DNA from 4 places in the Lysinibacillus sp. FSL H8-0500 genome. Region 2 is predicted to be linked to each of the others. Evidence: riboswitches for the same ligand, from Rfam matches in the RefSeq annotation. Region 2 holds a riboswitch; each other region holds the start of a gene.
The links. Region 2 has a riboswitch for thiamine pyrophosphate ahead of thiC (phosphomethylpyrimidine synthase ThiC). Riboswitches for the same ligand answer to the same signal wherever they lie in the genome.
Positions count from the first base shown of each region.

Region 1 (3,186 bases), 1.7 Mb from region 2:
AATCAAAGTCCATGCGCTTACATAAACTTTGATTTTCGATATTATTTCCTAGGAAATGATGTATATTCAAGTTGTTTCGCTTCTTGTTGTCGTAATTCGACACGGCGAATTTTCCCTGAAGAGGTTTTTGGTAGCTCTTCTACAAACTCAATGGCACGAGGATATTTATAGGGTGCTGTTAATGTTTTTACATGCTGCTGAAGTGTTTGCATAAGCTGCTGATCACCGATTTCACCCTGATGAAGAACAATAAATGCCTTGACAATATTTCCTCGAACCTTGTCAGGGCTTGCTATAACAGCCGCTTCTTTGACAGTTGGATGCTTCATTAAGGCATCCTCCACTTCAAATGGGCCAATTGTATAGCCTGAAGAAATAATGACATCATCACCTCGCCCCTCAAACCAAAAGTAGCCATCCTTATCTTTATAGGCACGATCTCCTGTAATATACCAATCACCACGGAATTGTAAATGTGTACGTTCAGGGTCTTTTAAATATTTTTTAAAGAGTGCAGGTGTTGCTCGGTGGACGGCTATATCTCCCACTTCTCCGACAGCAACTGGCTGACCTTCGTCATTAATAATGTCTACTGTATTGCCAGGTGTTGGTTTTCCCATCGAACCAGCTCTTGTTTCCATTCCCACCATTGTACCAACAAGTAATGTATTTTCAGTTTGACCATAGCCATCTCGTATTTGTACATGACAAACATCTGAAAATACTTTAATCACCTCACTATTTAAAGGCTCACCTGCTGACACAGCCTGACGAACGGCACTTAAATTATATCGCTGTAAATGATCAAGTGCTGCCATAAAACGATATTCCGTTGGTGTGCAACATAGAACATTAATATTGAACTTTTCAAGCAATGTTAGGTAAGTAGCTGCATCAAATTTCCCCTTATAGACAAATGCTGTTGCACCACTTCCTAATGTAGCAAGGAACGGACTCCATATCCATTTTTGCCAGCCAGGTGCTGCTGTAGCCCAAACAATATCATTCTCTTGGACACCTAACCAATAGGGAGCTGATGTACGTAAATGTGCATAGCCCCAGCTATGACTATGGACTGCGGCTTTAGGATTACCTGTTGTACCACTTGTATAGGCTAAAAAAGCAATATCTGTGCTTTTGGTTGGAGTAGGATTTATGTAAGTTGTTGATTGATATTGCATATTTTCTAGTAATGGTTGCCATGGTTCATGTGCATTACCAATTACAAATTGCTGTATACCCTGTAAATTTTCCACCTTATCAAATTGTTCAATATAAGGCTCATAGGCAATAATAGCTTGTACATTTGCATGTTGAATGCGATAGTCAATATCTTTGGTTCTTAACATTTCTGAGCTTGGAATAATCGTTAAACCCGCTTTTAAAGCAGCAATATAAACAATATAGGCTTCGACAGAGCGTGGTACCATCACTAGTATCACATCACCTTTTGTTAAGCCTTGTTTTGTAAAAACATGTGCTGCCTGATTGGCCCTTTCAAGTAAATGCGTGTATGTAATCCATTGAACCTCTTGATGTTCATCACAAATAATTAATGCATTTTTAGTTGTATCCTGTGCATATTTTTCAATTTCCTCTGTAATATTATACCATTCTGGTGCAATCAAATCTTGTCTTTTCACGGCAAATGCCCCCTTTTGTTATGACACATTATAAATCTCCTATTTTGTGTTTTTCAATGCTTTGCGTTCAATTTACCAAAAGTCATGACAACTATCATATTTAGTTATATGGTATCGGTCATATTCATATGAATTCTCTCTTGAACAAGCTAAAAAAGTATGGTACATTTTGGTCAACTGAAAACAAGATTGCAGGGGGACTCATTATGAGTTGAGAAGGTAAAACCTGACCCTTTGAACCTGTTAGTTAATACTGGCGTAGGGAGCAATATCCATCTATTTTTATTGATGAAGGGCTCTTTTGCGTGTATTTTTACACAAAAAGGGCCTTTTTGCATGCTTACGTTCGTCCAATAAGGAGGACCTATAATGATTATTCAAAAAATTCGGCAAAAAAATCCATTAATTCATTGCATTACAAATTATGTCGTCGCAAACTTCCAAGCAAATGGACTATTAGCAATTGGTGCTTCACCTGTTATGGCTGATGGCAACGATGAGGTGGAGGAAATGGTAAAAATTTCCTCAAGCTTATTAATTAATATCGGCACACTGAATGATACCATGAAAAAATCTATGTTACTGGCTGGAAAAAGGGCAAATGCGCTTGGTATCCCTGTTATGTTAGATCCAGTAGGCGCTGGTGCAACAAACTACCGTAAACAAGCTGTACAATACCTACTCGAAGAAATTCAATTTGCAGCTATTCGTTGCAATATTGGAGAACTTGCGGCAATTGCTCATGTAGAATGGCAGCAAAAGGGTGTAGATAGTGGAACAGGCTCTATTTCTGTAGAGGATGAAGCAAAAAAAGTGGCCAAGCTGTATCAATGTATCGTCATTGTTACAGGTGAAAAGGACTTTATCACAGATGGCAATCAGCAGCAATGGATTGCAGGTGGAAATGCCCAAATGACAGAGGTCACTGGAACAGGCTGCCTTTTAAGTGCTATTTGTTGTGCTGCTTATGTAGCTGATCAGCAGCCCTATCATCAGTTAGCTGAGATACTAAAGCTTTATAAACAAATTGCCGAGCAAGCTGCTGCTTCTACACAATATATAGGTGATTTTCAAATTGCTGTGTTAAATGAACTAGGTCGTCTATCCAAGGGCGGTGAGCAATAATGCACATTGTGACAACAATCGCTGGTTCTGATAGTGGTGGCGGTGCTGGCATACAGGCTGATTTAAAAACCTTTCAGGAATTAAAAGTGTTTGGAACAACCGTTATTACAGCTTTAACTGCTCAAAATACACGAGGTGTTTCAGGTGTTCTGCCAATTGAGGCAGCTTTTGTAAAACAACAACTACAGGCATTGCTTGATGATTTTTCAATAAGTGCTGTCAAAACAGGCATGTTATTTTCCTCAGCTATTATTCATACAATTGCGCAAGTAATAGCTGATACAAACATACCACTTATTGTTGATCCTGTGATGATTGCCAAAGGTGGCGAAAGTTTATTACAGCAAGAAGCCATTGATGCTATTATCCATTATTTACTGCCAATCGCAACTATTGTCACGCCAAATATTCCGGAAGC
Region 1 is NZ_CP150292.1:3,477,402-3,480,587, forward strand. It holds gene MHB44_RS16500 (acyl--CoA ligase) at 42-1,643, opposite strand; TPP riboswitch at 1,827-1,925, shown strand; gene thiM (hydroxyethylthiazole kinase) at 2,013-2,768, shown strand; gene thiD (bifunctional hydroxymethylpyrimidine kinase/phosphomethylpyrimidine kinase) at 2,768-3,186, shown strand, end outside.
Region 1: another riboswitch for thiamine pyrophosphate. It lies ahead of thiM (hydroxyethylthiazole kinase); the one in region 2 lies ahead of thiC (phosphomethylpyrimidine synthase ThiC).

Region 2 (3,186 bases):
GATTGACCTCATGAATAATCAGCACTACTATTAGGGATGGAAAGGAGGGCATTTATGTGGCTTATCTCGGCATGATTTTCTTTCAAATTGTAGCGCCTATCTTAGTGTTACTTGTACTAGGGGCGATCTTGCAAAAGAAATTTCGTTTTAACTTAAAAGCATTATCGCAGCTTATTACCTATTGTTTTATGCCAGCAGCTGTTTTTATTAATTTATATGAAACAAGTGTAGAATTATCTGTGCTTGGAGAGGTTGCGCTATTTATTGTGCTGTTCATGGGGAGTCAAATGCTGCTTAGTCACCTTTTAGCGAAAGGGCTTGGATTAGCTAAAACGGAGGCAGCTGTCTTTAAAAATAGCGTTGTACTCATTAATTCAGGGAATTATGGTATTCCTGTTGCTCAGATGATTTTTGCCATGCAGCCCATTGGTGTAGCCATTCAAGTCATTCTTGTTATATTTCAAAATATGACAACTTATACATATGGTTTATATAATTTAATTTCCTCTACAAAATCAGGTCTCTCAATTATCAAAGACTTTTTTAAAATGCCGATTATTCACGCACTTATTATTGGAGTCGCTATGAACTATTGGAATATTGGTATTCCACAGTTTATTAGAATTCCGATAGACCATGTAGCAGATGGTTTTATTGCGGTGGCATTAATTACTTTGGGTGCACAGCTATCACAGCTTGAAATAAAATCAATGTTTAATAAAACGGTTTTTATTAGTTGTTTTACGCGTTTAATTATTGGGCCGACTATAGCATTGGCGGTTATTTTTCTATTGGGCTTGGACGGAGTTGTTGCACAATCATTGCTGATCGCCAGTGCTTTTCCAACATCCCGCAATAGCTCTAGTCTAGCATTAGAATACGATGTGGAATCAGCAATCGCTGCACAAACTGTATTATTTTCAACGATTGTTAGTTGTATAACGGTAACAGTTATTATTTATCTAGCAGAAATATTATTTGCGTAGTAGAAGGAAAAAATAAGCTTCCATCTCTTAGTAATATCTGCTACACTAGCATCAAACTAAATAGTATTAACTAGGGGAGTCTGATGAGTCAGGCTGAGAGGGAAACACTACGAAGTTTCTTGACCCTTTGGACCTGATCTGGCTCATACCAGCGTGGGAAAGTTAAGAAGCTATTGCATCGTATAATGTATGCAATCAATAGACCTTTACATTGACGGCCGGATCCAAATGATTATTTTGGATTCGGCTTTTATTTATTTTGTTGGGGTGAGCTAGATTCGGTCCTTGTATCCAAATATATTTGAGGGAGAGAAGTAGCTTATGTCAGCAATTAGTGAAAAGAACATGATGATTATGTCCAGCTTTGAAGGGAGCAAAAAGGTATATGTGGAAGGATCACGTCCAGATATTTTAGTACCTATGCGTGAAATTGCATTAAGCCCAACAACTGGTAGCTTTGGGGATGAGGAAAATGCTCCTGTGCGAGTATATGATACAAGTGGGCCCTATACAGACCCAGCTTATCAGGTAGATATTACAAAAGGGTTGCCTGCCTTACGACGTACATGGATAGAAGAACGGGAGGATGTTGAAGAATATGAGGGACGTACGATTAAACCGGAGGATAATGGCTTTCGTCGTGCTGATGACCCGCGTATTCAAGAAAATGTTTTTCCCGAATTGGCGAGAAAGCCTTTACGTGCTAAAAAAGGTAAAAATGTAACACAGCTTCATTATGCAAAAAATGGCATTATTACACCTGAAATGGAGTTTGTAGCTATCCGAGAAAATATGGAACCTGAATTTGTTCGGTCTGAAATTGCAGCAGGGCGAGCTATAATGCCTTCTAATATTAATCATCCTGAGGCGGAGCCAATGATTATCGGTCGTAATTTCCATGTAAAAATCAATGCAAACATTGGGAATTCTGCGGTATCTTCGTCCATTGCAGAAGAAGTGGAGAAAATGACTTGGGCAACGCGCTGGGGTGCAGATAACATTATGGATCTATCGACTGGTAAACATATTCATACAACAAGAGAATGGATTATTCGAAATGCTGCGGTGCCGGTGGGAACAGTGCCAATTTATCAGGCTTTAGAAAAAGTAAATGGCGTAGCTGAGGATTTAACGTGGGAGGTTTATCGTGATACTCTCATTGAACAAGCCGAGCAGGGTGTGGATTATTTCACCATTCATGCAGGTGTTCTTTTACGCTATGTACCGCTTACAGCAAATCGTGTAACGGGCATTGTATCTCGTGGAGGCTCTATAATGGCTCAGTGGTGTTTATATCATCATCAAGAGAATTTCCTTTATACGCACTTTGAGGAAATCTGTGAAATTATGAAAGCTTATGATGTTGCTTTTTCCTTAGGTGATGGTTTACGCCCAGGCTCAATTGCAGATGCCAATGATGAGGCACAATTTGCAGAGCTTGAAACGCTAGGCGAACTAACAAAAATTGCTTGGAAACATGATGTTCAGGTGATGGTTGAAGGGCCGGGTCATGTACCGATGCATCTGATTAAAGAAAATATGGACAAGCAATTAGAGGTCTGCAAGGAAGCGCCCTTCTATACATTAGGCCCCCTAACAACAGATATAGCTCCGGGTTATGACCATATTACCTCAGCCATTGGCGCAGCGATGATTGGGTGGTTTGGTACAGCGATGCTTTGTTATGTGACACCGAAAGAGCATCTTGGCTTACCGAATCGAGAGGATGTTCGCGTGGGCGTTATCACTTATAAAATTGCTGCACATGCGGCTGATTTAGCAAAAGGACATCCTGGTGCGCAACAACGAGACGATGCACTGTCTAAAGCACGTTTTGAATTCCGTTGGCGCGATCAATTTAATCTATCATTAGACCCTGAGCGTGCAGTGGAATATCACGATGAAACCTTGCCAGCAGAGGGGGCAAAGACAGCACATTTTTGTTCGATGTGTGGCCCTAAATTCTGTAGTATGCGAATTTCGCAGGATATTCGTAATTATGCTAAGGATAAGGATTTGAATACTACTGAGGCGATCCATCAAGGTATGAAGGAAAAGGCCGAGGAATTTAAAAAAGCAGGTAGTCAGATTTATCAATAAGGGAAGAGTACTTGTGTTGATTTCGTTTGACACAAGTCCTTTTCATACAAAAAAGCTCCATGTGAATATAGTATTCACATGGAGTAAAAGTTGGATTTGG
Region 2 is NZ_CP150292.1:322,308-325,493, forward strand. It holds gene MHB44_RS01440 (AEC family transporter) at 57-986, shown strand; TPP riboswitch at 1,049-1,163, shown strand; gene thiC (phosphomethylpyrimidine synthase ThiC) at 1,308-3,086, shown strand.

Region 3 (3,186 bases), 700 kb from region 2:
GATTCAACAGGTAAATGGACAGGTGATTGGGCAAGGTGGCAGGACTGGGGCACATTTTGGCAAACCCTTATTTCACAAATGCTGCCAAGCTATAATGATGTTGCCTATGATGTAAGATTAGACGCAGAGGGTTCATTTATGATTACAGACCCTACAAATGAAGCCGCATTTTTAGATATTGTAGCGGTCAATGAAGCAGGAGAAGAACTAGCAACACAGCTAGAAACCATTTCTGCTTCCCAAGTTCGTGCAACAGTACAAACAGAACCCGGATTGATTTTCTTCCGCATTGCTGATGAGGAGCAGGCTATTTATCAGGCAGGGCTAAGTGTTCCTTATAGTGCTGAATATGAGTTACGCCCAATAAATGAGTCATTAGTAGAGGAATTAGCGAAGCAAACAGGTGGTGCTGTTTTAAAAGAACCCGAGGATGCTTTTCGTGACTTTACACAAAAGGGAGCAGATCGTCAAAACATTACGACATGGCTTATGCTAGCAGGGATGCTGTTATTCTTTATGGATATTACCATTAGACGTTTTGGCTGGAGCTTCCTCACTAAGCCGAAGCACAAAGAGCCTCTTGCTGAACAACAGCCTGTACAGGCAGAGGACACAAATGTTGCACAGCTATTAAAGGGTATGAAAAAGCGATCATAGTAGGAAAGAGAGCAGTGCAAAGAGGTAGGATTTTGCACTGCTTTTTGTTGTTTTATAGGGAGGTGATCAAGCTCCGCTCAAAAGTGGAGAGTAAGTGATCAAAAAGGGTGAAGTTTTGCTCAAAATAAGGGGCAGATGATCAAAAAAGGAAAGCTTCGCTCAAAAGAAGGAGTCAAGTGATCAAAAATCTCCCAGAAATCCATTAAAATCTATTTAACTATTCATACAGTGAGGATTTAAAATGTTTTATAAGCACCGTTTTTTGTAAGCTGCTTGCAACGACAATACCTAAAATAGCTCCAATGGTACTTGACGTTAAAAAGGCTGGCATAAAAAATAACGCAGCTACTGATGTTCCCATTAATAATTGAGCATAAGGCACTGCAATAAGTGAAGCAAGAATACCTGTTCCAATTATTTCACCAACGCCAGCTAACCACATTTTATGGCTATATTTATAGGCAAGCGCAGCACATAATGCACCAATAACACTTCCCGGAATCGCCAACAAAGAGCCTGTACCTGTAAGGATACGAACCATTGCTGTAACAAAGGCAATGATAATGGTTGGGACGGGTCCAAGAATAATGGCACTTATCACATTTATTGCATGTTGAACAGGATAGGCACGTGCAATCCCCGTTGGAATAGATACAAAGGTAGAGCCTGCGATAGCTATTGCTACCAGTAAAGCCATAATTGTTAATTTTCGAATAGACATGAAATGCACTCCTTTAGATGATGTTTACTAGAAAAATAAAAAGGCCGCTTCCTTTAAACAGCAGGAAGCGACCTTGCATATACATATTAACAAGCAAGTTGCATCACTTCCCTCCGCTAGTGTGAACTAGATCAGGTTCAAAGGGTCCGTATATAACCATATACGTCTCAGCCTCGTAAAGACTCCCCTAGTGGTAATAAATAAATTATTGATATTTTTAGTAGAACAACCTTAATATACCGTATTTTGAAAAATAGTCAATACTAATGTGTATCAGGCTGCATAAGATGTGGTGCTTTTTTTATTGTCCAAATCAGAGCAAGGAAAAAACAGGATAATAAAATAATGGCACCCAAAATATAAGGGCTGTTCATATTCCAATCAAATAGAATGCCTGCCAATGCAGGACCAATCATATTGCCAAGGCTCATGTAGGCATTGTTCAAACCAGCAGCAAAGCCTTGCTCATTGTCAGCAAGCTTAGAAATTAGTGTATTAACAGCAGGACGAATTAATGTAGTAGCGGTTGAGAAAATCGTGGCTACAACTAATATAAGCGCAAATCCTGACACAAATAATATTAAATAAATAGAGACAGCTGCGACGAATAAATTGATTAAGACAACCTTCATTTCCCCTAAGCGTTTAAAGAGCGGTGTAATGACAAACATTTGAACGACTACGCCAAATGCACCACCAACCACTAAAATAATGGCAATATCACCAGGTGTATAATTGAATTTCTCTGTGACAAATAACGATAAAGTTGTTTGGAAATTAGCGATGCCAAATGAGAATACCATCATAATAATGAGCATAACGAAATACGGCATATGTACAGAACGGGCCATTTGCCTTGCAAGGTTGTCTTGCTTTTGTTTGTTTTGTACTACGCTTGGCTTTGTGGATGGTAGTAAGAACAATGATAATAGCGCAGCCAAAATAGCCGCAGCGCCAGCAGTATAGAAGGGGAAATGCAAGCTTACTTTTGATAAGAAGCCACCGATTCCAGGACCAATCATAAAGCCAAGAGACATAGCAGCTCCTAACATCCCCATTCCTTTTCCGCGTTCTTCATAGGTTGTCACGTCTGCAACAAAAGCCATAATAGGAGGTGCTACAAACGCAGAGCCAAGACCACCTAGAAAGCGGGCAACAAAGAGCATCCATATATCTGTAGAAAATCCAAAACCAATTTGTGCAAGCCCTGAAAGGATAAGACCAAAAATAATTAAATTTTTTCGACCGTATTGATCCGAAAGATTCCCAGCAATTGGAGAAAATACAAATTGAGCTAAGGCGAATGTTGCAATCAACATGCCAAGAATTTGCCCTGCTGCGCCAAATATTCTTAAATACTCCGGCATAACAGGAATAATAATACCAATACTACCCATTGTGATAAACATATTAAACATTAAAATATATAAAGCCGCCTTATTAGACTTTTGCTGGGTCATTAACTAACTCTCCTTTTTGTCACCAAATATACTACAGTCTATCATAAGGAGATGTTTAGTGTATCGGTTGAAAGTCTGAAATAGTATCATTTCGATAAAATAGAAGGTCTGTCGAGAGCGCAAAATTTTCTCGGCAGACCTTTTGCATTTGTTAACGAATACTCATTTTAAATTCTAAAAATAATTCATTATATTTCCCTAAATAATCTGGTCCTAAATTTTTATAGACCTCTAATGTCTCACGTTGCTCCTCAGTAGGGTAGTGGCGTTCGTCTGTGACAACCTCTTCATCCATTAAGCCCATCGCAGCAATATTTGGTGTGGAGTAGCCAACATAATCAGCATTTC
Region 3 is NZ_CP150292.1:1,026,534-1,029,719, forward strand. It holds gene MHB44_RS04675 (VWA domain-containing protein) at 1-657, shown strand, start outside; gene thiW (energy coupling factor transporter S component ThiW) at 875-1,378, opposite strand; TPP riboswitch at 1,470-1,577, opposite strand; gene MHB44_RS04685 (MFS transporter) at 1,642-2,838, opposite strand; gene MHB44_RS04690 (ABC transporter substrate-binding protein) at 2,990-3,186, opposite strand, start outside.
Region 3: another riboswitch for thiamine pyrophosphate. It lies ahead of thiW (energy coupling factor transporter S component ThiW); the one in region 2 lies ahead of thiC (phosphomethylpyrimidine synthase ThiC).

Region 4 (3,186 bases), 1.1 Mb from region 2:
AGCTTTATGGACTGTTAAATGGACAAAATTCGAAAAAGTTATCCTTTGAACGTTATATTCAAGTTAATTATTTAGATAAAATTACAGAAGCAGCAAATATGCGTCTTTCTCATTTATCGAATGGTCAATTTGAGCTAAGACGCTCGGATAGACTTGAGAAACATGCCAAGCAAAGCGGGCTTGGCTTAGATGTCTATGATGCTTTTACAGATCAGTTACGAGATGTTAAAACATTATCAGGCGGAGAGAAGTTTAATGCTTCCTTAAGCCTTGCTTTAGGGATGGCTGACGTGATTCAAAGCTTCCAAGGCAATGTTCATATTGAAACAATGTTTATTGATGAGGGCTTTGGCTCACTTGATGAGGAGTCATTAAATAAAGCGATTGATACATTGATTGATTTACAAGATTCAGGTCGTATGATTGGCGTTATTTCGCACGTTCCTGAATTAAAATCTGCTATGCCAGCAGTCTTACATGTAGAGAAAACATTAAATGGACATAGCCAAACATATTTTGAAGTAAAGTAATGAAAAAAGGAGTGGCTCAAAATTCCTGAGCCAACCATTTACTTTATACGAGGCGTTGTTTTAGGCGTTGTTCCTTTCTTTGAGTCCATAACCTTTTTTACAATAGGTATCACAATAGGTGCTAATTTTACAGCGGTTTTCACAACGTTTGATACTTTCATTTAAAAACAGCTCCTTTTATTTTTATTACTACCTGTTTATTCTTCGATTAAAACATTAGCGAATCACACGAACTGCCTGCACAATATTCCAGATCACAATGCCAATTGATACGATGGTATAAATAGCAAACGATACAAGCCAAATAATAAGAAAGGTATTTCCTGAGGCTGGATCCAAACTAAATGTAGAAAAAATAAAGACAATAAAGAACAGTATTCCAAAAAGAACAGGAATTAAATGCGAAATCAGTGCGCGAATAGCATGGCTTTTTACATCATGATCTTTAGCAACAAGGTAAACAATTAATGGCACGATAAAAGGGGCAAAGAAAATACTGAGATAGCTAAAGGCGGATAAAATTTTAGGGTTCTCCATAGTTGTTCCTCCTTTTTTAATATTTACGCATGAAAAATAGTAAAGTTTCAAAAAATCATGTGTGGAAGAGGTTGTCATTCTCACAGCGTTTGCGTACAATAAAGATGTTTAAAAAAATTTCAGATGTAATGACCACAAGGGGGGCTGATGATGTCAGCTGAGACTGGGCACGTAATGCCTTGACTCTTTGAACCTGTAAGTTAAAACTTGCGTAGGGATGTGGATAGAAACCGACACTTATATGATGTGAGGCTCTGTCCTGACATCATTTTTTTATTCTAAGATGTCAGTAAGAGGCACATGTATGTATTTCTATTCCTGCTCTTGTATCCTACATCGGAACAAAGGAGAGAATATTTATGAACAAAGAAAGATTAATGATGCTTGTGGAGATTGCAATATTTGCTGCGATTGGCCTTGTGCTGGATCAAATCTCCTTTAAAGTATGGGCACAAGGTGGCTCTGTTAGTCTTGTTATGGTGCCTATTGTCCTCATCGCATTTCGCTGGGGCATAGTAGCTGGACTTACAACAGGGTTACTCGTAGGTGTAATGCAGACAATGTTTGGCGCTTTTATTGTACACTGGCTTCAGGGGCTATTAGATTATGGTGTTGCTTTTACCGTTGTAGGGCTAGCGGCATTCGTACGGCGACCATTACTCGAGGCTGCTAAAAATAGTAATAAAGTAAAAATGGCACGTTATATTATAATAGGCACTGTGCTGGCGGGCTTTTTACGTTATGCAGCGCATACTTGTGCAGGCGCAGTGTTTTTTGCAGAATATGCAGGTGATCAAAATGCATGGCTCTATTCCATTATCTATAATGGTACATACATGCTGCCTGCCACAATTTTAACGGTAATTATTAGTGTATTAGTCTTTACAGCCGCACCACAATTATTACGCCGTTAATTAATTTTATTTATCAATATAAAATCCCACAAAAAAGTTGATGTAGTACTTTTTGTGGGATTTTTACTAGATAATTGTATGCAAAAATATTTTTCCTTCACATGTAGCACATAAGAGGAGCAGCTAGCCTTTACAATACTACGATCACATTATCTAATAAAACAATAGACTATAATCGTGAAAATAATAAGGCTATAGATTGTTTGATAATAAGAAAACCTTGTATTGCCGGGAAAATTAACGGCAACCAAAGTTAAATGTAATGACTATGACTAAAAGCCAAATGTCCCTCCTGTATCATTCAATCCAGCATATAATATTTCAAGCGTTTTGAGTTCTATGCTTGGCAAGTTATGTTATAGTTAAGGGTAGACATTTAACAGGAAAGGGTCGTTAAAGATGATTGTAAAAACGCAAGAGGAGCTTGAAGCTTTTAAAAAAATTGGACGCATTTGTGCTGAAATTCGTGAAGTGATGAAGGCGGCTACAAAACCAGGTGTGACAACGCTTGAGCTAGATGAAATGGCAGGCCGCATGTTTGCAGAGGCAGGTGCTATTTCTGGGCCGAAGGGAGAGTATGATTTCCCGGGCTATACTTGTATAAGCATCAATGAGGAAGTGGCGCATGGTATTCCAGGAAAACGTGTCATCAAAGAAGGAGATATTGTGAATATTGATGTATCTGGCTCTTTAAATGGCTACTTTGCGGATACAGGTATTTCATTTGTAGTAGGTGATGGCTATGAGGACAAAGACAAACTATGCCGTGTTGCCAAAAGTGCTTTTGATCGAGCAATGACAAAGGTAAAAGCTGGCTCTAAACTAAATCAAATTGGGAAAGCAGTTGAGCGTGAGGCGAATGCTAACGGTCTAACTGTTATTATGAATTTAACAGGACATGGCTTAGGGCAGTCTTTACATGATGAGCCAAATCATATTTTAAACTATTATGATGCGTGGGATTCTACAATTATGAAGGAAGGTATGGTGCTTGCGGTGGAGCCGTTTATTTCCGCAAAAGCAGAGCATATTGTAGAAGCTGGCGATGGCTGGACATTTGTGACGCCTGATAAATCACTTGTTGCTCAAATTGAACATTCCATCATTGTAACAAAAGATAAACCAATTATTTTAACATCATTAGATGAGGAATAATAGAGCTGCAAAAAATCCTGTCTACCAATTATTTTTGGTAGGCAGGATTT
Region 4 is NZ_CP150292.1:4,013,421-4,016,606, reverse strand. It holds gene MHB44_RS19255 (SMC family ATPase) at 1-530, shown strand, start outside; gene MHB44_RS19250 (hypothetical protein) at 569-691, opposite strand; gene MHB44_RS19245 (DUF4870 domain-containing protein) at 747-1,067, opposite strand; TPP riboswitch at 1,195-1,302, shown strand; gene thiT (energy-coupled thiamine transporter ThiT) at 1,427-1,981, shown strand; gene map (type I methionyl aminopeptidase) at 2,381-3,136, shown strand; gene MHB44_RS19230 (hypothetical protein) at 3,165-3,186, opposite strand, start outside.
Region 4: another riboswitch for thiamine pyrophosphate. It lies ahead of thiT (energy-coupled thiamine transporter ThiT); the one in region 2 lies ahead of thiC (phosphomethylpyrimidine synthase ThiC).